Regions from separate parts of the Senegalia massiliensis genome, predicted to be linked through region 3. Evidence: riboswitches for the same ligand, from Rfam matches in the RefSeq annotation. Region 3 holds a riboswitch; each other region holds the start of a gene.

Region 1 (11,280 bases), on a different contig from region 3:
TAGGAAGCTTATCTCTATTCATATATAGAAATTCTGTTCTATATAATCCAACTCCTTCAGCATCATTATTCTCTAAACCTTCAATGTCATTAGGTGTACCTATGTTTCCAGCTATTTCAACTTTTCTACCATCATCACTTATGCTTTCTTCTCCAATTAATTGTTGTAACTCACGTTTCATATTTTCATAATCATTTTTTAATTTTTTATATTTTTCTTTTGTTTCTATATCTGGATTTACAATTATTTCACCTGTATCTCCGTTAAAAACAACATAATCGTCATTATTTACTTTTTTAGTAATATCCTTTAAACCTACTACTGCAGGTATTTCAAGACTTCTTGCCATTATAGCAGAGTGGGAAGTTCTACCTCCTATGTCAGTTAAAAAACCCAATACTTTTTCCTTATTCATAGTAGCAGTATCTGATGGAGTTAAGTCAGAAGCAACGACTATAACTTCTTCTTCAAGATTAGCTAAATCTACTACAGTTTTACCTAAAATATGTCTTAGAACTCTACCAGACACATCTTTTATATCTGCAGCTCTTTCTCTCATATATTCATTATCCATTGATTCAAACATTTGTATAAACTGATCTATTATTGTTTTAAATGCAAACTCTGCATTTAAATTTTCCGATTCAATTTTTGATTTAGTACTATTTATTAGTTCGGGATCATCTAATACCATAAGATGTGCTTCAAATATTGCTGCTTTATCTTCACCTAATTCTTCTAATGCTTTTTGTTTTACTTCTTTTAATTCTTTTTTTGATATTTGTAAGGCTTCATCAAAACGATTAGTTTCTTCTTTAACTGAGTTTATTTCTTTTTTTTCTATAATTAATTCTTCTTGCTCATAAATAAGAGCTTTTCCTAAAGCTATTCCTGGGGAAGCACTTGTACCTGTATACATAAAAACACTCCTTCATAAATTTTATAAATAAATTTTTAATAAATTTTCTTTATTATTAATTTTACCCTTAGTCATTATATTAAACCCATTTATACTATTAATATTTGTAATTAGAATTGGAGTTATAATTGATTTAGCATGCTTTTTTATGAAATCTAAATCCAATTCCATAATTTCATTACCTGTTTTAATTTTATCACCTTTTTTAACAAAAGAAGTAAAACCTTTACCTTTTAATTTCACTGTATCAATTCCAATATGAATTAAAACTTCTACACCGCTTTCTGCTTTTATACATATAGCATGTTTTGTAGGAAATAATTGTGTAATAGTTCCTTCTATTGGTGAAGTTACAATATTTGAGCTAGGATTGATTGCAACGCCATCACCTAAGAATTTTTGTGCAAATACTTGATCTGGAACATCTTCAATATTTACTATATCTCCTGCAAGGGGAGATTTTAAGATTAATTCTTTTGTTTGTGGTGAAGTAGATATTATATTTTTTATATTTTCTTTTAAGTCTTCAGATTTTATACCAAAAATCACATGAATGTTTTGTTCATCTATATTTATTACTCCAGATGCACCTAATGATTCAAGCTTTTTTTTATCAATTAATGATGAGTCATGAAGTTTTAATCTCAATCTAGTAATACATGCATCAACATCTTTAATATTTTTATGACTTCCTAATGCAATCAAAAGATCATTAATTATAAAAATTCACCTCCTTATATAACTTTGTTATATTAAAAAGGCATGAACTAATTAATATAATATTAGATAATATTATATTTGTTTAGCTCATGCCTGATCTAATCAGTAACACACTAATTATTTATTAACTTAATTTTAACTTATATAAATGTAATGCCATAAATCCTATTTCATCTTCTGAAACCTTTAATTTAGAGTCAGTTTCAATTAGTTTGGCTACATCATAAGCAATTTTAAATTCATAAGGAATATCTTTTTTCAATTGATTTAAGAAAATATTTTCAATTGACTTATGAGTTTTTATTCTACCTAATACACCACGAAGGTGATTTACAAATCTAACATAATTAAAGGAATCTTTATCTAAATTTATATTCATTTTTATCTGTACATAACTTATAATTTTATTTATAATTTTAGAGTTTTTAAAAGCCTCATTTTTAGTTTTATTATTGGTTGCTCCATATATATGAAAAGCTATAAATCCTATTTCAGCTTCTGGAATATCTATATTTAAATTATCTATAAGTATTTCTACAGATTTTTGAGCTAAATAATATTCTTTAGGATATAGAAGTTTGGTTTCTGATAAAAATGGATTTACTATATCTATACCTTCTTTTAAACGTTTAATTGTAAAATTTATATGATCGATTAAAGCTAAATGAAAATTAGGGTTTAAATTTTCATTTATTTCCTTGGAAATTATATTTATAATATCTTGTGTTAATTCTATTATTTTAGGATCAACAGTAGAAATTAGGTTATCATATTCACTGTGATTTATTCCTTCAAGTGATATAAAAGTATTTTCAATATTTTTAGTATCTTTAAATATATCGCCTTTTTTTCTTGAAAAACCAATACCTTTACCAACTAAGATATAATTTTGCTTAGACTTTTCAACTAATACAACATTATTACTTAATATCTTTAATATTTTATATTTTTCCATTTATTATCCTCCGGAAAATGTTAACACCATACATTAAATTTTATTTTAATAAAAAAGTTGTTAAAAGTCAAATAGAATTCATTTAGTAACCTAAAGCTCTTTTAATTATATCTCTAGCAATTGGAGCAGCAGTAGTTCCTCCTGTTCCACCATCATTTTCAAGAAATACAACTACAGCAATTTGAGGATCATCAGCTGGTGCAAATGCAACAAACCATGAATGGTCCTTTTTATTTTTGCCAGCTTCAGCAGTTCCAGTTTTTCCAGCTATTTTAATTCCGTTAATTTTAGCTCTTTTTCCAGTTCCATTATCTACGACTGAAACCATCATGTCTTTTACATTATTTGCAATATCAGGAGTAGTAACAGTGGATAAAGTTTCAGACTCAAATTCTTTAACTACATTGTTATCTGAATCAATTACTTTATTTACTAATCTTGGCTTCATCATTTTACCATCATTTGCTATGGAGGATGCCATAAGTGCCATATTTAAAGGAGTAACTAATAACTCTCCTTGACCAATAGAAGTAGAAGCAATAGCTGCTTTGTCTATATCTTTTGTTGGAAAACTTGATTTTTTAGTAGATATATCAAATGGAATTTTTTTATTAAACATAAAATCCTCTGATTTTTTTAGTAATGTATCTTGACTTAATTCTACGCCTATTTGAGCAAATGCCACATTACATGATTCAGTAAGTGATTCTTTTAAATCTACATTTCCATGGGCAGTATTATTATAATCACCTATTGGTTTTCCACCAATCTTTATTTGACCTTCACAATAAAAATTGGTATTTACATCATTTTCTAATGCTGAAGTTGATGTGATAACTTTAAAAATTGACCCTGGAGGAAATAAACCTTGAGTAGCTCGGTTCATAAATTGTCCATCTTTTTGACTTTCTTTATTTTCAAGAAGTTCTTCTATAGAGTTAGGGTTGAAATCAGGAAAATTTACCATGGATAATATATCACCATTTTTAGGATTCATGGCTACTATAGATCCTTTTTTATTTCCTAATTTTTGCTTTGTATATTCTTGCAATTCATGGTCTATTGATAAAACAAGTGAATTTCCTTTAGTTTCTCTATCAATTGGTACTTTATCTTTATTCATACCAGTTTTATCTAATATTTGGAAAAATACATTTTTTACATCATCTATTATATTGCTTTGTGTAAGACTAGAAGAAAATGTTCTTTCAACACCAGTATTACCATATCTATTATTATCATATCCAATAATATGACTATATAAATTTCCATATTCATAATGTCGTGTTTGATCCTTATTATCATCTTTTGTACTATAGGCTAGTACTTTTTGATTTCTATCATATATGGAACCGCGTAAGACATATGCCTTTTCATTGGGTCTTTTATTATAGCTACTTGTTTTAATATCATCGGCTTTAAAAATTGTGAAGTATGTTAAGTATATAATTAAAGATATAAAAAGTGTACTTAATAAAAGTAGTACTCTAATTATTCTTTTTTGTTCTTTATTCATTTGAATCTTCCTCCTCAATTGGATGAATATATTCTGAGGCCACTTGTAAAATTCCAAGGGACGCAAAACTCATAATAAGTGAGCTTCCCCCATAACTTAGAAATGGAAGAGTTATACCAGTAAGAGGAATTAATTTTGTAACTCCTCCTAAAATTATAAATGCTTGAAATCCAAACATACATGTGATACCAAGAGCTATAATTCTGAAAAAGCTATCTTTTTGTTCTAGTGAAATCTTTACACCTCTATATATTAATATTAAAAATAGCATTATAACAGCTATACCTGTTAAGATACCCATCTCTTCAATAATAGCTGAAAATATGAAATCAGTTTGAACTGCAGGTATAAAGTTAGGGTAACCTTTACCAAGACCTGTTCCTAAAAATCCACCTTCTGCTATTGCAAATAAAGATTGAGTTATTTGGTAGCCTTTACCGGATATATCACTCCATGGATCTATCCAAGTTGAAACTCGCACTTGAACATGACTAAATAAAAAATATCCTATAAGAGCCATAAATAAAGCTCCACCCATATTTAATAAAATAAATTTCCTATCATTCTCATAAACATAAAAAATTACTAAGAATACAAGATAAAAGAGCATTGCGGAACCTAAGTCTCTTTGAATAAATAGGAATCCAATATTAGCATAAACTATACCTGATAAAATATATTTATTTTCGAATTTATCCCTATTTACAAAATAAGCTGCAAGAAAGAATACAAATAGTATTTTGATTATTTCTGCAGGTTGAAAGCTATACCCTTTTATTTTGATCCAATTGGTTGATCCATTTATTGTGCTACCAAATATTAAAGTAGATAAAAATAGAACAAGAGATAAACCAATATATAAATACATCCATCTACTTAAATATGGTAGTTTTTTCACTATAAAATACGTAACATAGAAAGTAACTATACCTAACATATACCATATAACTTGTTTGAAACCGAGCTCTGGATCTATTCTGTAAATCATTATTATACCTAGACTCATCATCATACTAACTATCAATAATATATAATTGTCACCTGAAGAAATTTTATGTAGCATTATATTAGATAAGTAAATTGTAATAGTAAGTCCAAATATTACACCTACTGATAACTTATCAAAACTTTTATTATAAATCATAACTAAAGATAAGCTACATAGATTTAAAATCAATAACAAATTATGTGGTGTCTTAAAACTAATTGAACGATTAAACATAAATTACACCTCACTAAAAATAAACTTATTCTTCAATTACAAATAAGAAATTTATTCTTCCTATTGTAATTGTATCACCACTAGAAAGTTTTATAGCATTATTTATTTTTATATTATTGACATAAGTACCATTTGCACTATTTAGGTCTTCTAGAAAATAAGCATCTTTATCTTTTATTATTTGAGCATGTTCTTTAGAAATATATGGATCTTTTATTGTTATTTTATTTCCATTTGATCTACCTATAGTTACATTTGATACTAAAGAATAAAACTCATCTACTTTAAATGGTAGAGAGTCTTTCCTATTGATAAGCTTTAAATATGTATCGCCTCTAATTTCTTTATTTTTTATACCTTTGATATCTAAATATATAAGTCTTATAATCCAAAACATAAAAAGATAGATTAAAAGAATATAGATATATCTAAATACTGATGAAATACCTGACCAAACGATATCAAACATAAAATCACCTTCTTTAATTTATTTCTATTACATTTTATCATATTATAAGAAAAAGGAGTAAACTTAAAGGAGAATTGTATTTAAATCATATTAAGAATAGATTACAGAAAAGAAATTTTATTGTATAATAATATTATAAGGAGTTGAGATTTTAATGAATAAAAATTTTATTATAGGTTTAAAAATAATAGGTCCTACTATTATTGGCATTATTTTTTCTTTTATAACATATAAAATATTAGATTTTAGTTTTTTTAATGGTGAAGAGGGTAGAGAATTAATTATAAATTATGCAGCTATTTTTGCAATATTACCAATAGCTAGTATTTTGTCAGGAATGCTTTCTAAAGTATTTTTAAATAAGCTATGGATATCATTATTCAATGTAATTGATATATGGCTAGTACTTTTTGCAGTAGTAAATTGGAGTATATTTGTATTACCATTTTTACCACTATATATGATTTGTGGATTTTTTGGGGCATTATTATTAGCTTAATTTTTAATAAGAGAGTTAGCCACTTTTACTACTTGTTTACAATTTTTAGCGTATCCATCTGCTCCGACAAAGTTCACTAGGGTTTTATCAAGGTTAAAAGGTTTACCACCTACTAAAAATTTAATATCTTTATTTTCACAATTTAGTTTTATATTTTTAATCATTGATTTAATACTATTTATATTATAGTCCATTGTAGTTGATATAGCTATTAAATCAATTTTTTTATTTTTAATCATACTTAAGATACTATCAATAGGCAAATCTGTACCTAAAAAATATACTTTCCATCCATTTTGTTCTAAAATATCAGATACCATTCTAATTCCTATAGAATGTCTTTCACCATGTGCACAAAAAAATAAAGCATTTAAGTTTTTAATTTCAATAATTGGATATTGTGAATAAATACTTGACATTATCCTTTTAGTTGCTTCAGTAAAAAAGTGTTCTTCACCTACAGTTAGTTCATTTTTTTCCCACATATCACCTACTTTAACTAATGAAGGTTCAATTATTTGATGATAGATATCTTCAAGTTTTATATTTTTACTAACTAGTTCTAATAATAAATTAGTAGCTTTAAAAATATTTTCTTGTTTTAAATTCATGAAATAGAGATTTGAAAGCTTATAAAAATTTATATTATCTTTATTTATATTAGTAGAAGTTGAACTTAAAGTGTTTGTGTTTTCTGTTCTTCCTACTAAGTAATCTATTGAAACATTAAAAAAATCCGCAAAGTTTTTTAAAATTTGTTGATTAGGGAACCTAGAACCATTCTCATAGTTTGCTATGGTAGTTTGACCTATTCCTAATTTTGACGCTAATATTTTTTGAGTTAATGAATAATCTTTTCTTAATTTTTTAAGTCTTTTACCAAAAATATTCATAATATTCAGCTCCTCTTATATATAATAACACACTATGTAATATTTATTCAATTATATGAAAATAATGGTTATGAAATAGGTAATAGCCAGATACTGTTAGAAGACCCTTCTATATATACTCTAGTCCTTGTACCAAATAATACAAGGAGCATTGATTGGGAAAGAGAAAAATATAAATGTGTATAATGGCGCTGAATATAATTTAGGATATAATATATCTTAAATGTTTTATTTTAGACCTCATAATAAATTTGAAGAAAATAATAAAAATAAAATGAGTAATATGCAAAGAGCATCAATACTATAATAGTGTTGATATTTTTTATTTTAAAATTATATTTGTCTAAATAAGGGGTATACTCTATAATATTAATATATAAAGTTTTATGGAGGAAAAAAATTATGAAAATTGGTATATTTGATTCAGGAGTAGGAGGAATAACTGTATTAAAAGAAGCTTTAACACAGTTGTCAGGGCAAGAATATATATATTATGCAGACAAGTTAAATGTTCCTTATGGTACAAAACCTAAAGAAGAAGTTAAAAAATATATATTTGATGTAGTAGAGTTTTTAAGTACTAAAAATATAGATGCTCTTATAATAGCATGTAATACAGCTACAAGTATTGCAGTGAAGGATTTGAGAGATAAATATAATTTTCCTATAATAGGAATGGAACCTGCAGTAAAACCTGCAGTAGAAAATTCAGAAGATAAGAAAGTTATAGTTACAGCAACTTCTTTAACCTTAAAGGAAAAGAAATTTAATGATTTAGTTACAAGACTAAATTCTAGAGACATAGTAGACTCTTTACCATTACCTAAGTTAGTAGAATATGCAGAAAATTTTATTTTTGAAGAAGATGTAATAATCTCTTATTTAAGAAAAGAATTTGAAAAATTTAATTTAGATGAATATGGTACAGTAGTATTAGGATGTACACATTTTCCTTATTACAAAGAATTTTTTAAAAAAGTTCTTCCAAATACTATTGATATAATAGATGGTAATTATGGAACGATAAATCATTTGAAAAATTTATTGAATATAAAAGACAGATTTGAAGATAAGAAAAAAGATAAAATAACATTTTATATTTCTGGTAAAGAAGACAATGAAATATTAGTAAAATATTTAAATTTATTACAAAGTAAATAGCGACTAAAAGTCGCTATTTATTTTATTCCAAAAACCTTGTCAAATTCTCCTTTTTTGTGAAGTTCTACAATATCATCGCATCCCCCTATAAATTTATCATTTATAAAAATTTGAGGTACTGTAGTACTATTAGTTTTTTGTTTTAATTCTTCTAATTTTTCTTTATTATTACTTATTTCAATTTCTTCATATTTAACACCTTTATTATTCATTAATCTTTTTGCTCTTATACAATAAGGACAAGTAGAAAAAGTATATATAGTAACATTATTACTCATCAAAAAACCTCCTAAAATTTTATGTGATTAACCTGCTTTACAATTATATCATTAATTAATATAATTGACATTTAAAATTTAATGTATTACAATTAACACGAAAATAATAAAAATCTGGGGAGCTAAAATTAGCTGAGAGGAAATATGAATTTCGACCCATGAACCTGCACTGGATAATGCCAGCGAAGGGAGAATAATTTTTTAGTTTATGGTTATTGGCCCCTTCATGCATATGAAGGGGTTTATTTAATTTAAATATAAGGAGATGATTTTTGTGCCAATTGTAAATGTGGAACTTCAAGTATTACCACGTGTTGAAGAGAAAAGACTATATGATGTAGTGGACGAAGTTATAAAATACATTGATAGTTGTGGAGTTAAATATGAAGTAGGACCTATGGGTACTACAATGGAGGGAGAATTTGATGAGCTTATTAATATAGTAAAAAAAGCTCAAGATATCTGTGTAAGAGAAGGGGCTTCTAGAATATTATCAGTAGTTAAAATAGATTATAAACCAGAAGGTGTGACAATGAATGAAAAGGTGGGCAAATATAGAAAATAAAATAATACCAAGTATTTTCTTTTTTTTCTTGTTATTTATATGGGAGGTAGTAGTGAGAGTTGGTATTGTAGAAAGATACATATTACCTTCTCCTATAGATATAATAAAAGTATTTTCAGAGATAAACTCAGAAATATGGCCACATATTTCTACTACCCTTCAAGAATCAGCTATTGGATTTCTTATAGCTATAATATTAGGCATAGTGTTAGCAATTGTAATGGATAATGTAAAATTTATAAAAAAAGCAATTTATCCTATAGTTATAATTTCTCAAACTGTACCAATAATAGCTTTGGCACCACTTTTTGCAGCATGGTTTGGATTTGGAAAGTTACCTAAAATAATGGTAGTAATACTTGTTTGTTTTTTTCCAGTATTAGTTAGCTTAATTCATGGGCTTGAATCAGTAGATAAAGATTTAATTAATTTACTTAAGTCTATGGGAGCGAGTAAATTTCAAATATTTAAACAGGTAAAGTTCCCAGCTTCTTTGGTAAGTTTTTTTTCAGGACTTAGAATTGCTGCAACATATAGTATTATGGGGGCAGTTATAGGAGAATGGCTTGGAGGAAAAGATGGTCTTGGTGTATATATGTTGAGAGTTAAGCATTCATTTGCATTAGATAAATTTTTTGCAGTAATCATTATAATAGTTATCCTTAGCATGATATTATTTAAAATTATTAATTTATTACAGAATTATTTAATGCCTTGGGCAAAAGGAACAAATAAAAATTAAAAATGGAGTGATATAAATGAAAAAAATATTTTCTATATTTATAGTATTTTTATTAGTATCATTAATCTTAGTAGGTTGTGGAAATAAAGAAAATAAAGAGTCAAAAGAAAATAAAGAGTTAGAAAAAGTAACTGTAGTTTTAGATTGGGTACCAAATACAAATCATACAGGGTTATATGTAGCAAAAAATAAAGGCTATTATGAAGAAAAAGGATTAGATGTTGAAATCATTCAACCATCTGAAGGTGGTACTGCAAATTTAATAGCAAATGAACAAGGTGATTTTGGGATTAGCTATCAAGAAGAAGTTACTTATGCTAGAACATCAGAAAATCCACTTCCTGTAAAAGCTATTTCAGCTATAATACAAAATAACACTTCTGGATTTGCTTCTCTTAAAGAAGATGGTGTAACATCACCGAAGGATTTTGAAGGTAAAAAATACGGTGGATTTGGAGCTCCTATGGAAGAAGCTATGATAAAAGGACTCATGGAAAAAGATAATGCAGATTTTTCAAAAGTAGAAATGGTTAATATAGGCAGTTTAGATTTCTTCACTGCTGTACAAGATCATGTAGACTTTACTTGGATCTATTATGGTTGGGATGGAGTAGCATCAGAAGAAAAAGAAATAGACTTAAATTTTATTAAACTTCAAGATTTTGATGAAAACCTAAACTTTTATACTCCAGTTATAATTGCAAATGAAAAATTATTAAAAGACAAACCAGAACTTGCAGAAAAATTTTTAGAAGCTACAAGTAAAGGATATGAGTATGCTATAGAAAATCCAAAAGATGCAGCAACGGAACTGTTAAAAGACAATCCAGAAATAGATGAAAATATAGCAATAGAAAGCCAGAAATATTTGGCAGGTGAATATAAAAAAGACATAGATAGATGGGGAGAAATGAAATCTGAAATTTGGACAAACTATGCTAATTGGATGTATGAGAGAGAACTAATAGAAAATGAACTTAATGTACAAGAGGCGTATACAAATGAGTTCTTACCAGAAAAATAAGATAGAATTAAAACATATTTCTAAGTCATTTGAAGATTTATTAATTGTAGATGATATTACTATAAACTTAAAAGAACAAGAATTTGTAACCATATTAGGACCAAGTGGTAGTGGTAAAAGTACAGTATTTAATATGATTTCAGGACTTATAAAACCTGATGAGGGAAATATTTATATAGAAGGCGAAGACTATACATCAAAAACTGGTAGAGTAAGCTATATGTATCAAAAAGATTTACTTATGCCTTGGAAAAAGATAATTGATAATGTATCACTTCCTTTAGTCTTAAAAGGTATAGGTAAAAGACAAGCTAGGG
Region 2 (11,280 bases), on a different contig from region 3:
TTTGTTATGAGATACTAAAGCATATGAATATACAACTGGATTGTTAGGTACATCTGTTCCACGTATATTAAACAACCAAGCAATATTATCTAGGCTACCTAAAATATAATAATCAGCATTATTTTCTTTCATTTTTTCCCTTACAGATTGTAACTTCTCTTTTGTACTCTTCCCAGCATATTTTATATCATGGTTGTATATTTCATTAAAGTTTTGTTTACCTCTATCATTCCAAATTTCTTTTATAAAATCATACTCATGATTTACATTTATACCAGTATTCTTAAACTTTTCTATAATATCTTTTGCAATTGCCTGTGATATAACTTTTCCATCAAATCCTACATTACTACCTTTATCTAATACCTCTTTTAACCATTCCGTATATGTAGGCACTCCTTCTAGGCCTTGCTTAAATAAATCTATTCCAGATCCCTTAAGTTGTTCTTCTGCTTGTATATGATATCTTCCATCAGCCCATAAACCATTTTTATCCATAGTTATAACCACAGTACCAGCTGACCCTGTAAAACCTGATATAAAACTTCTCATTTTAAAATACTCTGCAACATATTCTGATTGATGTGGATCTACATCTGAAATTATATAAGCATCAATTCCATTTTGCTTCATTAGTTTACGTAGTCTTTCAATATTACTTTTAATATTCAAATCAATCCCTCCAATTATTATTTCTTTATTTTAAAAGCTAAATGTTTTCTTCTAAATTTCTTATTCTTGAAATAACTTCCATATTCTTTAGTTGAAACAAATATAACTATAATACTAGAGATTCCTGCAACTATTTTTCCTACTATAAATGGTCCTATTATATCAGGTGAAACCCCTAAAACAAATGCCATTTGTCCACCAAATACAAAAGATGCACTTACAGCAAATGCTGAATTTATAACTTTACCTTTATTATCCATCTTGTCATATATAGAAATCATAGGTATTGTATTCACAAGTGATGTAATTACTCCAAGTATGGAATCATTATTTACATTTAGCTTATTTCCAATAGAACTAAGTCCTTTTTCTAATTTTTCTGATATAAAAGACACTAAAGGATATGCTCCTGAAAGAATAATAGCAATTTTACCTATAACTACTAGTCCTTCTTCAATTGGAATTATATCATTAAATATACTAATACCCAAAGTAAACTTTAAAATTCCTATTATTAAACCAAATGTACTAAGTAAAAGTATAAATTTATTAAATTTTTCAAATGCATTAAATAATTTATCAGGACATAAAAAAAGTCCCATTGATATCATAATAGAAAATAATAATATAGGAATATGATTCAATAATAAAATGTCAAAATCTATTCCCATCATAACACCAGAAACCAAACTACCTAATGGTATAGTTATTATGCCATATAATATTCCCTTTGAAAAATGTTTTTTATCTTCATCTTTTATCATTCCAAGGGCAATAGGAATAGTAAATACAAGGGTAGCACCTAGCATTGAACTAAGTATAAGTCCAGAGAAAATCCCAATTTGAGCATCATGTGCTATAGCTAATGAAGCATTAAATCCGCCCATATCTGGAGCCAAAAATATCCCTATAAATATAGATGGGTCTATCCCTGTTACTTTTGAAATTGGAAAAAGAAAAGGCGATATAACCTTAGCTATAAGTGGAGATATAGTATAAATACCTAACATAGTAAGGGCGAGACCTCCCATAGATTTAAAACCTTCTTCAAAATGATTACCAAGTTTCATCTTGTTTCCAATTACTTTATCTATGGCTGCTATTATGGAAAATGATATTATAATCATTATTATTAAATTACTCATTATATCACCTCTAATATTTTAATATACAATCATTATACTTCCTTCATATGGTATTGTCTATATATTTGATGTATTGATAAAAAATTATCTTTATAATATAATGATGTATGTTAAATAGAAAATATTGGAGGTATATATGAAGTTAATAATCGAAAATATTAGTAAATCATTTGAAAATAAAGAGGTACTTAAAGATTTAAATTTTGAATTTAATAAAGGAAATATCTATGCTCTTCTTGGAAGAAATGGAGCAGGAAAAACAACTTTTTTTAATATATTATCAGAAGAGTTAAAATCAGATGAAGGTAAAGCTTACATAGAAATAAATGGTGCGAGAAAAAGATTAGAATCTACTAACTTATCATATGTATATTCTGATCCTATACTTCCTGAATTTTTAACTGGATATGAATTCATAAAGTTTTTTATAGATATAAATAAAGATAAGTTAGATCATCCTCTATTAATAGATGAATATTTTGAAATAATAAAAATCAATTATGAAGACAGACATAAATTAATCAGGTCATATTCTCATGGAATGAAAAATAAGCTTCAAATGCTCATGTTTGTAATAAGAAGGCCACCTGTAATATTATTAGATGAACCTCTAACATCTTTAGATGTAGTTGTAGCTTTAGAAATAAAAAGACTCCTTAGAGAAATTAGAAAGGATCATATAATTATATTTTCTACTCATATCCTTCAATTAGCAAAAGACTTATGTGATGAAATAGTAGCTTTAAATAATGGTAAATTATCCCTTATGCAAAAAGAGCTATTACAAAATCCTGATTTTGAAGATAAAGTTATAGAAATGCTTGAGGAGAAAATAAATGATTAGAACAATTAGACAAATATCAAATATACAATTTTCAATATCAATAAATGCATTTTTATATTTTTTAAAAAAGATTCCTTTAATAAAAAATTTACTTAAAAATATTAATTATTCTTTTATGAAATTTAAAAGTATACTAAGTGTTTTATCTATAATTTGGAGTTTTGTTAGTACACCTATAAAAACTGCTGTATCATTTTTGCTCCCTATTTTTTTACCTGCATTTTTGATATTTGATGGTGATATAAATATAAATATAAATGCTATATTTTCGCTTATACTTTCATTTTATTTTATATTAGCATTTGTATTTTCAAATACACTCTCTACAGATAAAGAAAAGTTTATTTTAATAAAACAAATGAGAATGCCACCTAAAGAATATTTTATTTCTAAAATATTCTTCGAAGAAACTATTAAATTTTTAGGTAAAATAATATTTTTTTATATATTCTTTAAGTTTTTAAATTTCAACTTTTTATTTGGAATTAAATTATCTTTAATGATATCTTCAATAAATATAATAAGTGAAGCATTATACCTTTTCTTATTTAATAAAAGACAATTTAATGTAAATAGTAAACCAATAATTCAAGTTATTATATATGCTATTATAGTTATAGTAAGCTATTTAATATCTTTTTTATTTATGCCAAAATTATATTTTTCATTTGTATATTTTTTCTTTACAAATAATATACCTTTTTTAATTACTTTAACCTTAGGTATTTTATCAAGTATATACATATATAAATATGAAAACTTTTGGGATGTAATAAATTCTCAAAATACTATAGAGGATTTTAAAGAATTAAATGAAGTTTACAAAGAAGCTAATTTTGTGGGCATTAAATTAGATGAAAAAGATTATTCTACTGATGATTTAAAATCAAGTAAATTTAATAATAAAGAGGGATATGATTATTTAAATTCCATATTTTTCGAAAGGCATAAGAAAACAATATATAGACCAATGCTTATAAAATCAGCTATAATAATACTTGGTTTCATAGCTATATTGGTATTAAATATATTTATAGATGATATCCCAGAAAAAGAACTAATAGATATGATAATAAATAAATATACATTATTTGTTTTTATAATTTATTTACTATCTAATTCGGAAAATATAATTAAATCACTTTTTTATAATTGTGATATATCATTACTTAAATATAGCTTTTATAAACAAGGTGATGCTTTGCTCAAAATGTTTTTTTTAAGACTAAAAAAAATAATTTATAGTAATATTATTCCTATATTGATACTATGTTTAGGTCTATTAATCATTACATTTATTTATGATTCCTCAAGGATTATAGATATAATACCAATTTTAATATTCATTATAGTATTAAATTTATTTTTTTCAATACATTATATTTTCATGTATTATATTTTTCAACCTTATACAACTGATTTAAAAGTTAAAAATCCTTTTTTTAAAATTATTAATTTTGCTGTATATTTTATTTCTTACATGTCATTACAAATTGACGCACCAGCAAAAATATTTTTACCTATTACAATAGCAATTTCTATTATTTATATATTAATTGCTATAACTTTAGTTTATAAAAAATCACCTGAAACATTTAAAACAAAGTAAGAGTGTGCTAGTATGAATCCATAATTAAAGGCAAAATGATGTATAAATTTATACATCATTTTGCCTTTAACTCTATTCTACATTTTATTGCATATTTTGTATTTTTTCAGAATTAATAAACAACCCTTCAATAAGTTGACTCTCTTTATTAAATACTGTAGTTACAATAACTTCATTCTTTTCATTTGAATAATCTGAACTATAAATCAACTTTATATTATTTTCATCTACTTCTTCTGTAGTTAATAATTCTTTAGAACCTTTTATATAATCCCCTATTAATTCAGATATAAGTAAAACCTGCTCTTTGAACATGCTTTCATTTAATTGTTCTTTCATATTTTCACTAAAATCCTTACTAAAGGATTCATAGTCTTTTTTATCTATAGAAATTAAAAAGTTTTCTACTATATCATCTGCCCAAGATGATATAGTTTCTTCAGGTGTTTTTACATTATCATTTATTTCTTCATTTTCATTATTACATCCAATCAATGAGCTAAACATTAAAGCTATAATTATAATCATAATTATTCTATTATTTCTCATACTAAAAAACCTCTTTCATTTTTTTCTTGTATTTAAATGTGACATTAAGTAATATAACACTCCATATAATAATATAAGTCCATATAAAGATTTCACTATTAATGATTAAGATAGGTAAGTTCACTAAAGTATGTATGATAAATGCATATAATAAATTTTTATATTTTTTCTTTTTAACACTATATAAGACAATTAATGATAATCCAATATGTATTATTATTGCTAGAACTCTTTCGAAACCTGATAAAATTATATTTTCTACTGTTATATTACTAAATAAATTCAAATTTCCATTTAAAAAACTATAATAAGCTTTTATAAAAGGTAATCCTACAAGATAAAATGCTTCTATGCCTCCATGTCCTATTCCAAATGCAATGCCTTTTAACCATGTAATATGATCTTTTAAAATGAATTTAAAAGATAAAAATCTACCACCTTCTTCAACTAATGCTGCTGTTAAAGCTAAAAATATGGCATATACATAAGTTTTTGAAGAAATATTTACTATAAACCAAGGCTTCAAACTTAAATAATTTAATATAGGAATCCTAATAGCTATTTGAACTATAAAAAATGTAAGTATTCCTATTATAGACCAAATTAAAGTCTTTTTATCTTTTTTATATAATAGAGCTATAAATGCAACTGGTAAAATTAGTGTTATAATCAAAGTTATAACTATTGAAATATGCTTAATTAAGTCCATATTCCACCTCTTTTCTATATAATATTATTTATTATATCACACACTTAGTATGATATAAAGAGAGTATAAAATAATACTATATATATATCTTTATCTTCCATTGATAACTAATAAATTCAACATTAGTTTATATTGACACTTATATACAGTATATGATACTATGTATTCAAAAGAATAAAACGTTAACACTAGGGGAGCTTTATGGCTGAGAGTGATTTATCACGACCCTTACTACCTGAACTAGATAATACTAGCGGAGGAAAGTGTATATTTTAAAAAATATCCACTACCTTTGTAGTGGCTTTTTTTATACTAAATTTTAAGGAGGTTCAATATGAACAAAAAATGGAGTGCAAAAATGTTAACAGAAGGTGGAATATTAATAGCTTTATCAATATTACTTAGTTATATAAAAATATATCAGGCACCCAGTGGTGGATCTGTTACAGCTGGTAGTATGATTCCCATAATGATATTTGCTATAAGATGGGGACTAGGTCCTGGAATATTTATGGGAGCTACTTATGGACTTGTAGACTTTTTATTAAAACCCTCATTTTATCATCCTATACAATTCTTATTAGACTATCCAATAGCATTTGGTTTTTTAGGACTTGCAGGTCTAGGATATAAGATAAAAAAAGATGGAGTAAAGGGATACTTAACTTTGATTATTGGTATAATATTAGCATTAAGTGGAAGATTAATTTCCCATGTATTATCTGGTGTAATATTCTTTGCCTCATATGCTGGCGATCAAAATCCTTGGATTTATTCTATTGGTTATAATGCAACATATATGGTGCCAGAACTTATAATATCTATATTAATAATAAGTTTAATTTGGAAACCAATGAAAAGGACTATTAAAAGTGAAAATTACTAAAATAAAAAAGCTGATTAAATCAGCTTTTTTTAATAACTAAATATTTTTATACAGTCTGTAACTATAAATATTTAATCATCATAAAATCAGTAAATTTATATCCCATTTTTTTATATAAACTCACTGCTCTTTCATTATGTGCAAAAACATGTAGTTGTACACTATCAACATCATTTTCTTTCAAATACTTATCTATCAAATTCATAGTTTGTTTACCATAACCTTTACCCTGATATTCTTCTTCTAATTCAATATCATATATAAAAGCTTGCTTAATATTATTGTTTATATAAATGTTCAACCATAGTACTCCTATATTATTTTTTTCATGAGTTACAGAAAATAAATAGTGTTTTTTTGTTTTTAAACCTTCAGGCAATAATTTTTTAAATTCTTTTTCTGCTCTTTCTAAAGAATCTTCTTTTATCCAATTACCAGCTTTTACATGTTCATTAGCATATTTCTTTATAGACTTATTTATGTATTTAGCAAAAATATCATTAGTCATGGGTCTTAACAGTAATTCCATATACAACAACTCCTTACTAGTTTTTCAGATTTAATCATTTTTTATAGCAAAATTTAATTATTTAATTTTTCAATTTCTGGGTATTGTTCAAGTAATTTTTCATTAGCAATTTCTAATTGTCTATAGTATTCAGCATAAGAATTACTTAGTTTTTTCATCGCTGGGATAAATATATCATAGTATCCACTTACACTATTAAATTCTTTAAGCAAAGATTGAATTTTATATGCAGGTGAATTTTTGTATTCAACTGATTGCTTAAATTTTAAATATTGCTTTAATATTTCCTTATTATCCGATAAAAAATTATCAGGGTTTTCTATAGATAATTTAGTTTTCTTTGTCATTTTTTTGATATCTTCAGTTTATCCATTCATGAACACCATAATCTCTAAGATATTCTGCTATTAAATTATCTTTGTAGTATATCTTAATTTTATCTGTATATATGTTAGTTTTTATAAATTTTTCTACAAAATAATCTGGAACTGAATATTTATTCTGTTCTACATTTATTAACTCTTAATTCCTTTCTACGAGCTGCATCATAATTAGGCTTAAAAGGTAAAAGATAAAGTTTTTCTTCACTTAAAATGTCCGAAGAACTCTTATTAGAAAGCCAATGTCTCTTTTTAGAATTTAATTCCATGATTTCTTTTATCAAATGTTCATTTGCTTATTCTAAAGAATTAAAATCAGTTTTTATTGGAAAGGCTTTTCTTCTTATGAATTCAACACCTCTTTCAACGTGACCTTTTTCATTTCCACATCTTGTATTGCAAAATCTATATTTAAAACCATAATACAAAGCAATAGATATTAAATGATCGGTAGCTTCTTTTTCAGTCTTACCAACAAATCTTTTAACAGCTTGTTTCATATTATCATAAACAACTTCTTTATGATTTCCCTCGATAAAATTAAAAAATTCCACATGCATATCTAAAAAATTCTCTGTTTTTTGATTATGGTAAAGCTTTGAATAATGAAAAGAACCATTAGCAGTAGTGAATAATCCCATATATAATGATAAAGATTTACCACCTATCTCAAGTTTTACTTCACCCCAATCAAATTCTACAGTCTCTCCCAATTGATATTCTTGTCTTATGAAAGTTTCTTTTTTATCATAGGTATCTTTGGTGTAATTACAAACAGTAGAATAACTAATATCATAACTTTTTTCTATCAAATATTCATGAATATCTATTTTTTTCATTAATTGCTTAGCTCTACCGAGCGACTTATTCTTTTCATTTTTTAAGATTAGATTCTCAATCTCATTTTTAACATCATTTGTTAATTTAATTTTAGTTCTACTACTTGTATCATATTTAGATTTTAAAGCTAACTCTTCTATCAAAGACACTATTAGATCTTGATTTTTATTTTTATCTAGTACATTTAATTCTTTAGTCTTTTTTTGGAATTCATCTATATATTTTTTAACTGTTACTCTGGATATTCCCGTTTCTCTACTTATTTGTCGTTAAGATTTATTTTCTCTAAAGTATTTTAACAATATCTCTGACTTTTCCACCAACCTTATCAACCTCCATACCCCCAAAATATTTTGAATATATAGGGGTATTATATTTAAAAGTGGACTAGTTTTCAATTAGAATGGTGGTATACTTTTAGATTACCATAAACAACTTCGCCTATCGATTAATTATCATGAATTTTTACTTCGATAAACGAAATTGCTGCATAAATATTCATTGCACTAATATAGTTAATGCCATTTTAGAGATTTTTATCTCCTTTTTGAATTAAGAATTCTCCTTCTTACCTTTAAAAGATGTTCTAGATAAGTTTTAGGTATTCAAGCTAAATCTATTCATAATCTATATCAATACCATATCTATATAATAAGGAATATTTAAAGCCATAAAATACAAAATCTATTAAATAAATATGTAATATCTAATGAAAAGTCAACTCTTCTTTCCAGAGTCTAGGGAAACATGTAAAATCATTCATACTTTAACCATTTAATTACTGGATCTCTTTTAGATAAAATATCATCAATATTTACTTTAATGTTTATATCAGGTTTGATAGTATTGCTATGTGAACCATTAACAGGTATTAAAATTTTTTTTGTTGCTATATTGTACATAATTTTTGAATTGGGTAAAGTGAAAGATATTGTATTTCCATAAGCTTTTGTACTATTACCCGTAGCTCCTCCCACTAAAATTCCTAAATTATTATATTTAAATACACCAGCTAAACCATTTCCTGAACTAAATGTTTCTTTAGAAACTAAAATATAAATATCACCATCATAACTTATACCGGATTTATTTATAGATTTTATGGATTGATTAAGATTAACAACCTGATCATATTCTAAATATTTAACTATTTCTAATATAGCTCTAGAATCTCCGCCTGGATTACGTCTTACATCTATTGCTATTTTTCTAATATCTAGTTTGTTAACTTCATTAAAAAACTCGCCTACTGATTTCTTAAATTCATCATTATATAAACACTGGTTTAAATAATAGACTCCTACTTTATTTTCACTATCTATATCATAATAGTAAGGATTATCAAAAATATCTTTATAATGTTTATCTAGTAAATTATATCTTGTATTAAATCTCAACTTTATATTACTCTCTTCACCTTCAATGTTCATTATTTTAAATGTTACAGTTCCATCTTCATTAATAACATTTAAATATTCTAAATACATCTTAGTTGGTAGCAACTGTTCAATTAAAAACTTTAATCTATTTTCATTTTCAACAGATAAAACTTTACTAAAATCGTTTAATACTTCATTTATTGATTTATTACCAACTTTCAATATTTTGTCTCCTTTGCTAAACATTTGGCCATCCGAAATAATAAACAACCCATCTTCTAACCACTTAACTCTAAAATCCACCGCTCTAAAATCTTGGCTATAAATATCAATCATAGTATGAGCATCATTGATTTGTGACAGTGCTTTAGAAACTATAAAATATAAATTTTTCTCTGTAATTGAATCCTTAATCTCTGAATATACAAATTCATTAAGTTCTCTAGCTAATTCGGGTTTTTCAGATACAAGAGGATGTGTATCTAAGGTCTTTAGAAAATATTCAATATCTTCCTCAACTTCTTGATGAGACATAGCTTCTTCACTTATATTTTTACAACTTACTAATAATAAAATAACTATTATGATAAATATATACCTTTTCATAAACCCTCTCCTCACATATAATATCTACTTAGATAGTACTAATACGTTATTTCAAATTCTCCATTCTGATCCTACTGGAAAATATTTATCTTAAGATACCATCTATATCTAACAATTTAATCATTAATTTAATTGTAAAAAATATATAACATCTTCATAAATACTTGTATCTAAAGAAACCTGCGGAAAAATAAAGAATCTTCTACCTAATCCTTTTTCATCCCATTCATTTACTATTGGCAATCTTTCAATATGTTCTACTCCCATCACTCTTTCTAATTCCCCACTCACTCCTAATGTTGCTGACATATATATTCGTTGCACTGCATTGTTAAAAGGTTCATGAGTTAAAGTTGGAGATATAAAAGGTCTTATACTAATTTTGTTCCAACTTATGAATATATTACAGGCATGTATTTTGTCTTTTATATTAATCCAAGAGTATTGTAAATCAGTACCTTTTACATGTTCATCCATAATATCAACGATGGTTCCTATACTCTCAATCATTTTTATATTAGGAACTTTATCAATCCAAGCCTTTTCGTCTTCAATAGGTTTATCATTGGACATTCTATTATAATGTACAGGATCTATAATCTCTTTTAGATTTTCAATTAATACTTTATACAATAAATTATTATCATGTCTAGAAATGTCTATATTCCAATGAGAAGCAATGTAATCTTCCGCAGAGTGAGCATCATCAAAAAACGTACTATTATTAAAAAACTACTATAGTTTGTAATAGCAATTTTATCAGCTCTTTTATAACTAGATTTAGATTTTGGACTATAATTTTTAAATTTACCAGTAAAAGTATCTACTTGAATTCCATAATTCTCAATAGCTTGTACCTCAACCTGATGTACTAGTTGATTATTTGGACATAAATATACAACCTTCTCTTTATTTTTTCTTCTTCTATACTCCCCTATTACTAATCCTACAAGAGTTTTACCACTACCAGTAGGTAATTCTAAGGCAATGTCTTCTTTATTATATGCCTTATCCATATATATATTAATCATTTCAGTTTGATAATCTAGTAATCCACTTATTGTTCTGTTTTTATAATCTTTATACATCTCTTTTGGATTGTTAAAATTTGAATTTTCTTTCTTTTTTATTA
Region 3 (11,280 bases):
AAATTATATTGCTTGTTCCGTTCTAGCTATTATTTCATCTTGCAATTCTTTATTTAGATTTGAAAAATAGTCGCTATATCCTGCAACTCTAACTATAAGATTTTTATAATCTTCAGGATTTTTTTGAGCCTTTAATAGAGTTTCTTTATTAAATACATTAAATTGTATATGATGTCCATCAAGCTTGAAGTACACTCTAACTAAATTAGATAATTTATCTAACCCTTCTTCACCTTCTATTGCTGAAGGTGCAACTTTCTGATTTAAAAGAGTACCTCCTGTAATTAAGTGATCCATTTTAGATGCAGACTTTATTACACTAGTAGGTCCATATTTGTCTGCTCCTTTAGAAGGTGAAATACCATCAGCTAGAGCTTCTTTTGATTTTTTACCACTTGGTAATGCTCCTATAACTGAACCAAAATATATATGGCATGTTGTGGGTAACATATTTATTCTATGTTCCCCTCCTTTTATATTAGGCCTTCCAGTTACAGTTTCATAATAAGTTTTAAATACACTTGTCATTATTTCGTCAGCATAATCATCATCATTCCCATATTTGGGAGATTTGTTCTTTAATAAATTAAGTATCATCTCATGACCTTTAAAATTATCTTTCATAGCTATTAAAAGTTCATTCATAGTAAAATTATTTTTATCAAAAATATGGTATTTAATCGCAGCAAGACTATCTGTTATATCTCCTATACCTACTCCTTGGATATAAGTAACATTATATCTTGCTCCTCCAGCATTATAATCTTTACCTTTTTTTATACAATCATCTATAATTACTGATAAAAAAGGAACTGGCATTTTTTCAGCATATAATTTTTCTATTACTCTATTTCCTCTTACCTTTATATCAATAAAGTGATTCATTTGTTTTTTTAATGCCTCAAATAGTTCTTCATAATTATTAAAATCACCAGGATGTCCTGTTTCCAATCCAAGTTTTTTTCCACTCATAGGATCTACGCCATTGTTAAGTGTTATTTCAAGCACTTTTGGAATGTTAAAATAGCCAGTTAAAATAAAGGCTTCTTTACCAAATGCTCCAGTTTCAATACAACCACTAGTTCCACCACATCTAGCATCTACTATATCTTTTCCTGCATTTAACATTTCTTGTATTACAGCATCAGTATTAAACAAAGATGGCTGTCCCCATCCTTTTCTTACAATGCTAAGAGCTTTTTTCAAAAACTTTTGAGGAGTTTTTTTACTTATTTGAACATTTGAACTAGGTTGTAATAGTCTCATTTGGTCAATAACATCTAACACTAAATAACTTACATCATTTACTCCATCAGAACCATCTGCTCTAAGTCCTCCACTATTTATATTAGCAAAATCAGTATATGTTGCACTTTCCTTTAAAGTTATTCCTACTTTTGGCGGAGCAGGTTGGTTGTTAAATTTAACCCAAAGACATTGCAAAAATTCTTCTGCTTCTTCTCTCCTTAAAGAACCTTCTTCCATTTCTTTTTGATAAAATGGATTTAAATGTTGATCTAATCTACCTGGATTAAAGGAGTCCCAAGGGTTTAATTCTGTTATAACACATAAGTGTACAAACCAATACATTTGAAGAGCCTCTCTAAAAGTTCTTGGAGCATAAGCTGGAACATGACTACATACTTCTGCTATATCTAATAATTCTTTTTTTCTTTTTTGATCCTTTTCTTTTTTTGCCATTTCTATAGCAAGTTCAGAATATCTTTTCCCAAGGATCATTATTGCATCGCATGCTATACTCATACCTTCAAGTTGCATTTTTTTATTAAGAGCTTCATCATCATTGTTATAATCTAGATTATTAATTTCATTTTCAATATCTTGTTTAAAATCTAAAAATCCTTTTTTATATATTTTATCATCAGCAACTGTATGACCTGGACCTCTTTGTTCTTGAAATTCTGTAAAAATACCGTTTTCATAACAGTCTTTCCATTTCTCTGTCATATTTTCTAATATATGATATCTCATAGATCTTTTTTCCCAATAAGGAATAATGTCTTCTTTCTGTATGTCCTTAGATTCTTGGCTAACTTTAAATGATATTTTTTCTCTATCATTCATTATTTGTAAATCTTCAATAGTATGACAACATAATTCTGGATACGTAGGGGTTGCAGCTGGAGCTTCTCCTCTTTCTCCTACAATTAGTTCACCTTCATTAATACATAATTTCTTTTTTGACATAAATTCCTTAAGTACTAAAGCTCTTAAAACAGGTATTGAAACTGATCCTTCATATTTCTTATAAACCTCATTTACAATCTGAGCTCTTTCCATTGAAATATATGGAACAGCCTCTAAACTTTCTTCTCTTAATTTTTTAACTCTTTCTGACATCATATACTTATCCTCCTATCTTTATTTTTGTATTTAATTGCTGAAACTTTAATAATAGAACATCTATATTTTTTTTAGATGGTTTTTCATTTCCACTAAGTTTATATTCCTTAAATATTCTTTCATACTTTTCCATTCCCATTTTGTGATATGGAAGTAAATTAATTTGTTCTAAATTAATTTCTCTTAAAAATTCTATAGTTTCATCAATATTTTTTTCATCATTATTTATACCTTTTATAATGGGGATCCTCGCAAATATATTTGCATTCAACTCAGATAACTTTATTAAATTTTCTTTTATCAATTCATTTGAAACACCAATATATTTTTTATGCATATTATCATCTAGATGTTTTATATCATAGAGAAATAAATCTGTGTAATCTAAAATTCTTTCGAAATTTTTAAAATCACTATAGCCACTAGTATCAACAGTAGTATGTATATCTTGTTCTTTGCATAATCTTAGCATTTCTTCTAAGAAATCAATTTGTAAAAGAGGTTCTCCTCCAGAAAATGTTACTCCACCACCAGATTCTTCATAAAAAATTTCATCTTTTTTTATTTCCTTTAAAAGTTCTTTTGCTGAAAACTCTTTTCCAACTAAATTTCTTGCTTCATTTATACAAAAATCGGTACACTTACCACATAATATACATTTAGAATCTTCAGTAGTAGCAACGCCATTATTTATATTTATGGCACCTTGTTCACATTTATCTTTACAATTACCACATCCGACACATCTATCATTAAAAAACATTAATTCAAAATTAAAATTTTGGCTTTCAGGATTGTGACACCACCAGCAACTTAAAGGACAGCCTTTTAAGAAAATAGTAGTTCTAATTCCAGGCCCATCATGAACAGAATATTTTTGAATATTCATAACTATACCTTTATTCATTCTCTTGAATCACCTCACTTTCAGAAAAATGATTTGGTGTACTAACAACTATAAGTTTTACCATTTTACTAGTATAATTTGCCCAATTATGCATTTTTTTAGAATTATAATGTGCACTATCTCCAGGATAAAGGTCATATCTTTTAGAATCTAAAAAGAGAGTAAGTGTTCCTTCAAGAACATAGATAAACTCTTCACCCTTGTGACTGTACTCAGTTATATTTTCATCTTTTCCCATTGGTAAAATATTTATCTTTCTTGGTAAAAAAGTCTTTTTATTTAAATTGTTACTTAAATTATAATGTACAAATTTATTATTTATAACTTCGTATACCTCTTGTTCAAAACTCTTTAATATATATTCCTTTTTTGTTTTAGGTTTTAAAATAAAATGTGACAACTCTATATTCAAAGCTTTCGCTATTAATTCTAATGAATCTACAGCTATGGTAGATAAACCCCTTTCAAATTGGGATAAAAATCCTATTGATAATCCTGTCTTTTCACTTAAATCTTTTAATGTCATATTATTTGATTTTCTTAACTCTTTAATTTCACTACCTATATCAATCATATTTATTACCTCTCTTCATAATACGATTATTTATTTCATTTAAATGAAATAAATAATCGTGATCATCTTGTTATTTTATTATAATACTCATTTCTTGCTTTGTCTAGTGATTGTCAACATCTTTAATTTAAAGGTTTTATGATTTTTCAATTCAAATACTCTAAAATTGATGTTTAAATATTTAAATCAATATAAATAAATCTATATTTCAAAATATGAATTTATTTATATATATATGAAATAATTAAATAAAAAAGCACTTCAAAAATAAAATGTTTTTTGAAGTGCTTTTTTATTTATATTTTTCTAGTATATCTTTCAAGCCATTTTGTTTCTTCACTATTTAAATATGGTGATATCTTTTTAAATACTAATTTATGGTAGTCATTTAATAATTTTTTATCTTCTTCACTCATAATCTCTGGAATTATTGCATCTAAATCCATAGGTATATAAGTAATTGGCTCAAATTTCATAAATTCACCATATTCATTTTTTTCGTCCATTTTAACTAATATCTCATTTTCTAATCGAATACCATAAGAACCTTCAATATAAATTCCAGGTTCATTTGTAATAATCATATTTTCTTCAAATGGATGAGATTCATAATCCCTTGCTTGCCAACGGAATCCTGTAGGACCTTCATGAATATTAAGCAAATAACCTATTCCATGGCCTGTCCCATGATTAAAATTAAGTCCTCTATCCCAAAAAGGTTTTCTTGCAACATAATCTAAATTCATACCAGTAACCCCTTTAAGAAACTTAGCACTTGTTAAATTCATATTACTTATTACAACTAAAGTGAAGTGTTCTTTCATTTCTTTTGTTAATTTACCTATTGCATAGGTTCTAGTAATATCAGTAGAGCCTTCATAATAACTGCCTCCTGTATCAGTTAAATAAAAGTTTCCTTCTTTAATTTCTACATCAGTTTCAGGAGATGATTCATAATGAACAATAGCTGCATGTTCTCCATAAGAAGATATTGGAGCAAAACTTGGTCCTATAAAATTTCCCTGTTCTTTTCTAAATTCATATAATTTGTCACAAGCACTTATTTCAGTAATATTTAAGTCTTTAGCATTTTCCTTTAACCATTTCATGAACTTTATATGTGCTATACTATCTTTAATTTGGGCTTCTCTCATATTTTTAACTTCTGTATCATTTTTTATAGCCTTAAATAATATTTGAGGGTTTCTTTTCTCAACTATTTTATTCTCTTTTGGTATATTATTATATAAAGCATAATTTACTTTATCTGGATCTAATAAAATTACTTCATCTTTTTTAGTTCTCATAATATCTTCATAGATGTCATTATAAGAATGTAATACAACTTTATTCAAAGACAATTTTTCTTTTATATTATCACTTAACTTGGATTCATCTATATATAAACCCACCTTATCCATTCTTATAATAATATAAGATAATACTAGAGGAAAATATTTAATATCATTACCACGTATATTTAATGTCCAACAAATATCATCTAATGTAGTTAGTACATGAATATTTGCATTGTTTTCATTCATAACTTTTCTAATACGATTTAACTTACTTTCCACACTTTCTCCAGCATATTTAATATCTAAATCAAATACCTTTCCTGTATTTAAAGTCGGTCTATCTTCCCAAATTTCATCTATCAAATCATATTTATATACTATTTTTCCATTTTTATTTTTAACTATTTTTTCATATAATTGTCCTTCTTTCATAGCAACTACTCTACCATCAAATCCCAATATCCCATTTTCAGGTAATGCTTGATCTAAATATTCTTCTATTGTAGGATAATTAGGTTCCCCCATCTTCATAAGTTTAACAGAAGTTCCTTCTAATTCATTTTTAGCTTGTATAAAGTATCTTCCATCTGTCCAAAGGTAAGCCTCATTCATTGTAATTACAGCGGTACCTGCTGACCCCGAAAAACCTGTAATAAATTTTCTTGCTTTAAAATACTCTCCAACGTATTCTGTTTGGTGAAAATCAGATGTGGGAACTATATATACATCCATTTTCTTTTCATTCATTAACTTACGTAATACTTTTATTCTTTCCTGAATCATTATTACATTACCTCCTTATTTTCAATTTAACGAAATATCTTTAGTTTAAATATATCTAATTAATAGAAATTATTCAAGTTATATATTAAAAATATAAAATATGTATTAGTTAAATTTAAATAATGAAAATAAGATTAATGTAAATTACAAAAATATAATATAAAAAAATAAAAGAAATAATACCTCAATCTCTATTTTAGAAGATGTCCAACTTTTTTAAGTATCATTCTATTACTTGACAATGATAAACTACTAACATATAGTAAAAATAAGAGGAAAGACTTTATTACTCTTTATTTCCTGTGAATTAAATTAAATATATAGGGGAGCTTGTGCAATCAGGCTGAGAATAAATCTAAGCGATGAAAACCCTTAAACCTGATCTGGATAATGCCAGCGTAGGAACATTTTTATGAATATTTTAAGCATGTTCTAGATCATAGAACATGCTTTTTTTATGAAAGAAGGTGATAACTATAAATATAGCAATTGTTTGGGCCATAATTTTAACAATGGGACTTCTTATCATAAGTATCAAAAAATTAAAAAGATTTAGATTTAATATAAAATCTCTTACAAGAATTGGAATTATAGCCGCTATTTCTATTGTACTTTATATGATAAAAATAGTACCATTTCCACAAGGTGGGGGGTTTAGCTTGCTATCTGTTCTCCCAATAATGATACTTTCATCTATATTTGGGATTAAAGAAGGCATTATATGCGGGATTATTGTTGGTGCTCTAAAATCAGTTATTCAACCACCCTTTTATCCTCTACAATTACCTTTAGACTATTTTGGAGGAATGATAGTAATTGCTTTTACACCTATATTTGGAACTAAAACTAAATCAAGATTAATTTTTGGAGCAACATTAGCAGGAACATTATCCATATTATTCAGTGTGCTATCAGGCGTCATTTTCTTTGGTCAGTTTGCTCCTGAAGAAATGAATACATGGATCTATTCTATAACATATAACTTATTGGGATATGGAATAGAAGTTTTACTAAGTATTATTGTGTTAGCTATTATACCATTAAGACACTTAAGCAAAACTATAAAAAATTGAGGTGAATATATGAGTTTTTCAGAAAAAGTTATAAATGATCCAAGAGTTAAAAAATATTATAATGATTATATAAAACATCCGTTTATACAAGATTTAAGAGATGGAAAATTAGACAGAAAAAAATTTGAAAATTATTTAATTCAGGATTCTTTATATTTAAAAGAATATGGAAAAGTTTATGCGCATGTATTTTTAAAAATAAATTCTATAAAGGATTTACAGTTTTTACATACTTGCATAGGTGTGGTAGTTGCAGACGAAACAAATATGCATACTAAGTATCTTAAAGATTATAATCTTGACGTATATAAAGTAGATGATATGGAAGTAAAACCTGCAAATAGAAACTATCTTGATTATATGCTAAGTTTCACAGAAAAAGGAGATATAAAGGAAATATTCATGTCTGCACTCCCTTGCACATTAACTTATGAATATATTGGTAAAACATTAAAAACTCAAAGTAAAAAAAATATAGCAAATAACTATTATGGACCATGGATTGAAGAATATGCAGGAGAAGAATTTCAAAAATTTAGCCTGAATTCATGTAAGTTTTTAGATAAAATTTGTGCAAACATTGATGAAGAAGAGGAAGAAAAATTAATAAAAATTTTTCTTAAAGCATGTGAACATGAAATGAAATTTTGGGATATGAGCTATAAATAATATAAAAACCAATTCAATGGAGGAATTAAAATGTTTAAAGAAATTTATGAAAATGTACAACATACAACACCATTAGTTCATTCTATTACAAATTATGTAACAGTAAATGATTGTGCAAATATTGTATTAGCTGCTGGAGGTTCTCCTATTATGGCAGATGGTATTGAAGAAGTAGCAGAAATAAACTCTATCTGTGACGCTTTAGTTATTAATATAGGAACTCTAAATGAAAGAGTTATAGAATCAATGATAAAAGCTGGTAAAAAAGCTAATGAAATTGGAAATCCAGTTATATTAGATCCTGTAGCTGTAGGAGCATCTCAATTTAGAAATGAAGTAACTTTTAAGTTGTTAAAAGAAATACAGTTTTCTGTTATTAGAGGAAATGCTTCTGAGATAAAAACTATTTATGAAGGAAGTGGCACTACTAGTGGTGTAGATGCAAATGAAGAAGATAAAGTAGAAGAAAAAAGCTTAGACAATATGATTACACTTTGCAAAAATTTAAGTAAAGAAACTGGTGCAATAATTGTATTAACAGGAGCAATTGATATTGTAGCAAGTGAGAAAAATGCAAATATTATATATAATGGACATTCTTTAATGTCTAAAGTTACAGGTACAGGTTGTATGCTTACAAATGTAATTGGTACATATTGTGGTGCAAATAAGAATAATATTCTTGATTCAACTTCTATAGCTGTAGCTCATATGGGTCTTGCTGGAGAAGTAGCTTTTAAAAAACTACAAAAAGCAGATGGTGGTACTTCTAGTTATAGGATGTTTTTAATTGATGAAATAAGTAAAATGAATTATAAAAAATTAAAGGAAGGTGCAAATATTGAAAATAGATAAAAAGTCTATGCTTTTATATGTAGTAACAGATAGAACATGGCTAGGAGAAAATTCTCTTATAGAACAAGTAGAAGATACTTTGAAAGCAGGAGCAACATTTATACAATTACGAGAAAAAGACTTCCCCTTTGAAGATTTTTTAAAAGAAGCAAAAGAAATAAAAAATATAACAGATAGATACAAAGTTCCCTTTGTTATAAATGACAATGTAGATATTGCAATGAAATGTGGTGCAGATGGAGTTCATGTAGGACAAGGTGATATGAATGCTAAAAATGCAAGAAATATAATAGGAGAAGATAAAATTCTTGGAGTATCTGCAAGCACAGTAGAACAAGCAAAAATAGCAGAAGAAAATGGAGCAGATTATATAGGGGTTGGCTCTGCTTTTAAAACAAATACTAAATCAGATGTAAATGTAATATCTATGGATACTTTAAAAGATATTTGTAATTCTGTTTCAATACCAGTAGTAGCAATAGGAGGCATAAATGAAGAAAATATATTTAATTTGAAAAATACTGATATTGATGGAATCTGCGTTATATCTGCAATATTTTCAAAAGAAAATATTTATGATGCTACTAAAAAGTTATATGATTTAGCTTCTAAGATGGTGAATTATGAAGTATAAAGCAGCTATATTTGATTTAGATGGAACTCTTTTAAATTCAATGGATAGTTGGGATAATGCTGGAAAAACATTTTTGGAAAACCACAATATAGTACCACCTGATAATTTGAATAAAATTATAAAAGAAATGAGTTTTAATGAGTCTGCAAATTACTTTAAGAATTCATTTGGAATTAAATTATCTACAGAAGAAATAATTAAATATATTAATAAAATAGTAAAAAATAAATATGTATATGAAATAGAATTAAAACCTTATATAAAAGAATATATCTATAAACTTAGATCAAAAGGCATAAAAATGTGCATAGCAACTGAATTAGATAAAACACTTTCAAAAAAAGCACTTGAAAGATTAGAGATCTTAGATTATTTTGAATTTATTATTACTTCAAATGAAATCTCTGCTGGAAAATCTAAACCAGATATTTATATAAAATCAATGCAAAAATTAGGTCTTTCTAAAGAAGATATTATTGTGTTCGAAGATTCTCTTTACTCAATAAAGACAGCTAAAAATGAAGGGTTTGATGTTGTAGGAGTTTATGATAAATCATCAAAGAAAGACTTACAAAAAATAAAAAAACTAAGTAATTATTTTATATATTCTTTTAAAGAAATGGAGGAATTATTTTGAAAAAAATTTTAACTATTGCAGGGTCAGATTGTAGCGGAGGCGCAGGTATACAAGCAGATATAAAAACTATTACAACTCACAAAATGTATGCTATGAGCGCCATTACAGCTTTAACTGCCCAAAATACTACTGGAGTTTATGATGTATCTGAAATAAGTCCTGAGTTTGTATCTAAACAATTAGATTGTATTTTTGAAGATATTTTCCCAGATGCAATAAAAATTGGAATGGTATCTTCTAAAGAAATAATAGAAGTAATTTCTAATAAACTTAAAGAATATAAATGTAAAAATATAGTAGTAGACCCTGTCATGTTTTCTACAAGCGGACATGAATTAATGAGTAAAGATGCAATGAATACTTTAGAAACTAAATTATTACCTGTTGCTGATATAATTACACCCAATATTTTTGAAGCAGAAAGTATATGTGGCTTTAATATTAAAAATAAAGAAGATATGATAAAAGCAGCCAAAGAAATTTCAAATTCTTTAAAATGTCATATTTTAATTAAAGGTGGGCATCTTTCTGATAGTGCTGATGATTTGCTTTTCTATGAGAAAAAACCAATATGGTTTAATGGTAAGCGAATTGATAATCCAAACACTCATGGTACAGGATGTACATTATCATCTGCAATAGCATGTAATCTTGGAAAAGGATTAAGTATGGAAAAAAGTATATATAATTCTAAGAAATATATAACCAGTGCACTAAAATCAGGACTTGATATAGGAAAAGGTAGTGGACCTTTAAATCATTGTGTTTAAAAGATTAATATGAGGATTAAAAAATCCCTCTATTTAGTATTAACTAAATAGAGGGATTTTTTAATCCTCATATTCAATTAGATTGCATCAATATTCACTATATAAGTTATCTTTTATTTTTTAATTTTTTTAAATTGTTCTGTTTGTTCTTTTATACCTTTTTCAGCTGCAAATCTTTCAATGCTTGATGCTCCAAAGAATCCATGTACTCCTTTAGTATTTTCTAAAACATATTTTGCATCTTCTGGTTCAGCAATAGGTCCACCATGACAAATAACTAAAACATCAGGATTAACTTCCTTAGCAGCATCTGCAATCTCTTGTACTCTTTTACTACTTTCATCAAGGGTCAATGCAGTTTGAGCTCCAATACTTCCTTTAGTTGTTAATCCCATATGAGCTACAATAATATCTGCTCCTGCTTCTGCCATTTTTCTTGCTTGATCTGTATCAAATACATAAGGGGTAGTTAATAATCCTAATTCATGAGCTTTTCTTATCATATCTACTTCTAAATCATAGCCCATACCTGTTTCTTCTAAATTTTTTCTAAATACACCATCTATTAATCCAACTGTAGGGAAGTTCTGTACCCCTGAAAATCCTTGATCTTTTAACTGTTTCAAGAAAACATCCATTACTCTAAATGGATCTGTACCATTTACTCCTGCTAAAACAGGTGTATCTTTTACAACTGGTAATACTTCTGATCCCAT

Evidence for each region. Region 3 has a riboswitch for thiamine pyrophosphate ahead of D3Z33_RS09980 (energy-coupled thiamine transporter ThiT). Riboswitches for the same ligand answer to the same signal wherever they lie in the genome.
Region 1: it holds a riboswitch for thiamine pyrophosphate, as region 3 does, so the genes downstream of both, D3Z33_RS03225 (thiamine-binding protein) here and D3Z33_RS09980 (energy-coupled thiamine transporter ThiT) in region 3, are expected to answer to the same signal.
Region 2: it holds a riboswitch for thiamine pyrophosphate, as region 3 does, so the genes downstream of both, thiT (energy-coupled thiamine transporter ThiT) here and D3Z33_RS09980 (energy-coupled thiamine transporter ThiT) in region 3, are expected to answer to the same signal.

The regions. Positions count from the first base shown of each region.
Region 1 is NZ_QXXA01000004.1:179,131-190,410, reverse strand. Features, by position in the region: gene ptsP (phosphoenolpyruvate--protein phosphotransferase) at 1-919, opposite strand, end outside; gene D3Z33_RS03270 (glucose PTS transporter subunit IIA) at 941-1,624, opposite strand; gene D3Z33_RS03265 (BglG family transcription antiterminator) at 1,764-2,594, opposite strand; gene D3Z33_RS03260 (peptidoglycan D,D-transpeptidase FtsI family protein) at 2,677-4,110, opposite strand; gene D3Z33_RS03255 (FtsW/RodA/SpoVE family cell cycle protein) at 4,103-5,332, opposite strand; gene D3Z33_RS03250 (FHA domain-containing protein) at 5,358-5,801, opposite strand; gene D3Z33_RS03245 (hypothetical protein) at 5,956-6,300, shown strand; gene D3Z33_RS03240 (cobalamin-dependent protein) at 6,297-7,193, opposite strand; gene murI (glutamate racemase) at 7,596-8,354, shown strand; gene grxC (glutaredoxin 3) at 8,372-8,632, opposite strand; TPP riboswitch at 8,738-8,840, shown strand; gene D3Z33_RS03225 (thiamine-binding protein) at 8,907-9,197, shown strand; gene D3Z33_RS03220 (ABC transporter permease) at 9,169-9,939, shown strand; gene D3Z33_RS03215 (ABC transporter substrate-binding protein) at 9,956-10,963, shown strand; gene D3Z33_RS03210 (ABC transporter ATP-binding protein) at 10,941-11,280, shown strand, end outside.
Region 2 is NZ_QXXA01000015.1:21,552-32,831, reverse strand. Features, by position in the region: gene D3Z33_RS13200 (aminopeptidase P family protein) at 1-672, opposite strand, end outside; gene eutH (ethanolamine utilization protein EutH) at 690-1,817, opposite strand; gene D3Z33_RS13190 (ABC transporter ATP-binding protein) at 1,954-2,661, shown strand; gene D3Z33_RS13185 (hypothetical protein) at 2,654-4,270, shown strand; gene D3Z33_RS13180 (hypothetical protein) at 4,355-4,819, opposite strand; gene D3Z33_RS13175 (YhfC family glutamic-type intramembrane protease) at 4,821-5,528, opposite strand; TPP riboswitch at 5,709-5,807, shown strand; gene thiT (energy-coupled thiamine transporter ThiT) at 5,863-6,414, shown strand; gene D3Z33_RS13165 (GNAT family N-acetyltransferase) at 6,476-6,943, opposite strand; gene D3Z33_RS13160 (hypothetical protein) at 6,997-7,290, opposite strand; gene D3Z33_RS17180 (hypothetical protein) at 7,304-7,405, opposite strand; gene D3Z33_RS13155 (hypothetical protein) at 7,440-7,607, opposite strand; gene D3Z33_RS13150 (transposase) at 7,620-8,306, opposite strand; gene D3Z33_RS13145 (S41 family peptidase) at 8,919-10,148, opposite strand; gene D3Z33_RS13140 (hypothetical protein) at 10,272-10,781, opposite strand; gene D3Z33_RS13135 (DEAD/DEAH box helicase family protein) at 10,808-11,280, opposite strand, start outside.
Region 3 is NZ_QXXA01000010.1:121,150-132,429, reverse strand. Features, by position in the region: gene hypD (trans-4-hydroxy-L-proline dehydratase) at 4-2,364, opposite strand; gene D3Z33_RS09995 (trans-4-hydroxy-L-proline dehydratase activase) at 2,369-3,271, opposite strand; gene D3Z33_RS09990 (helix-turn-helix domain-containing protein) at 3,264-3,845, opposite strand; gene D3Z33_RS09985 (aminopeptidase P family N-terminal domain-containing protein) at 4,142-5,929, opposite strand; TPP riboswitch at 6,239-6,349, shown strand; gene D3Z33_RS09980 (energy-coupled thiamine transporter ThiT) at 6,394-6,999, shown strand; gene tenA (thiaminase II) at 7,009-7,668, shown strand; gene thiM (hydroxyethylthiazole kinase) at 7,699-8,523, shown strand; gene thiE (thiamine phosphate synthase) at 8,510-9,157, shown strand; gene D3Z33_RS09960 (HAD family hydrolase) at 9,147-9,794, shown strand; gene thiD (bifunctional hydroxymethylpyrimidine kinase/phosphomethylpyrimidine kinase) at 9,791-10,564, shown strand; gene D3Z33_RS09950 (phosphoenolpyruvate hydrolase family protein) at 10,678-11,280, opposite strand, start outside.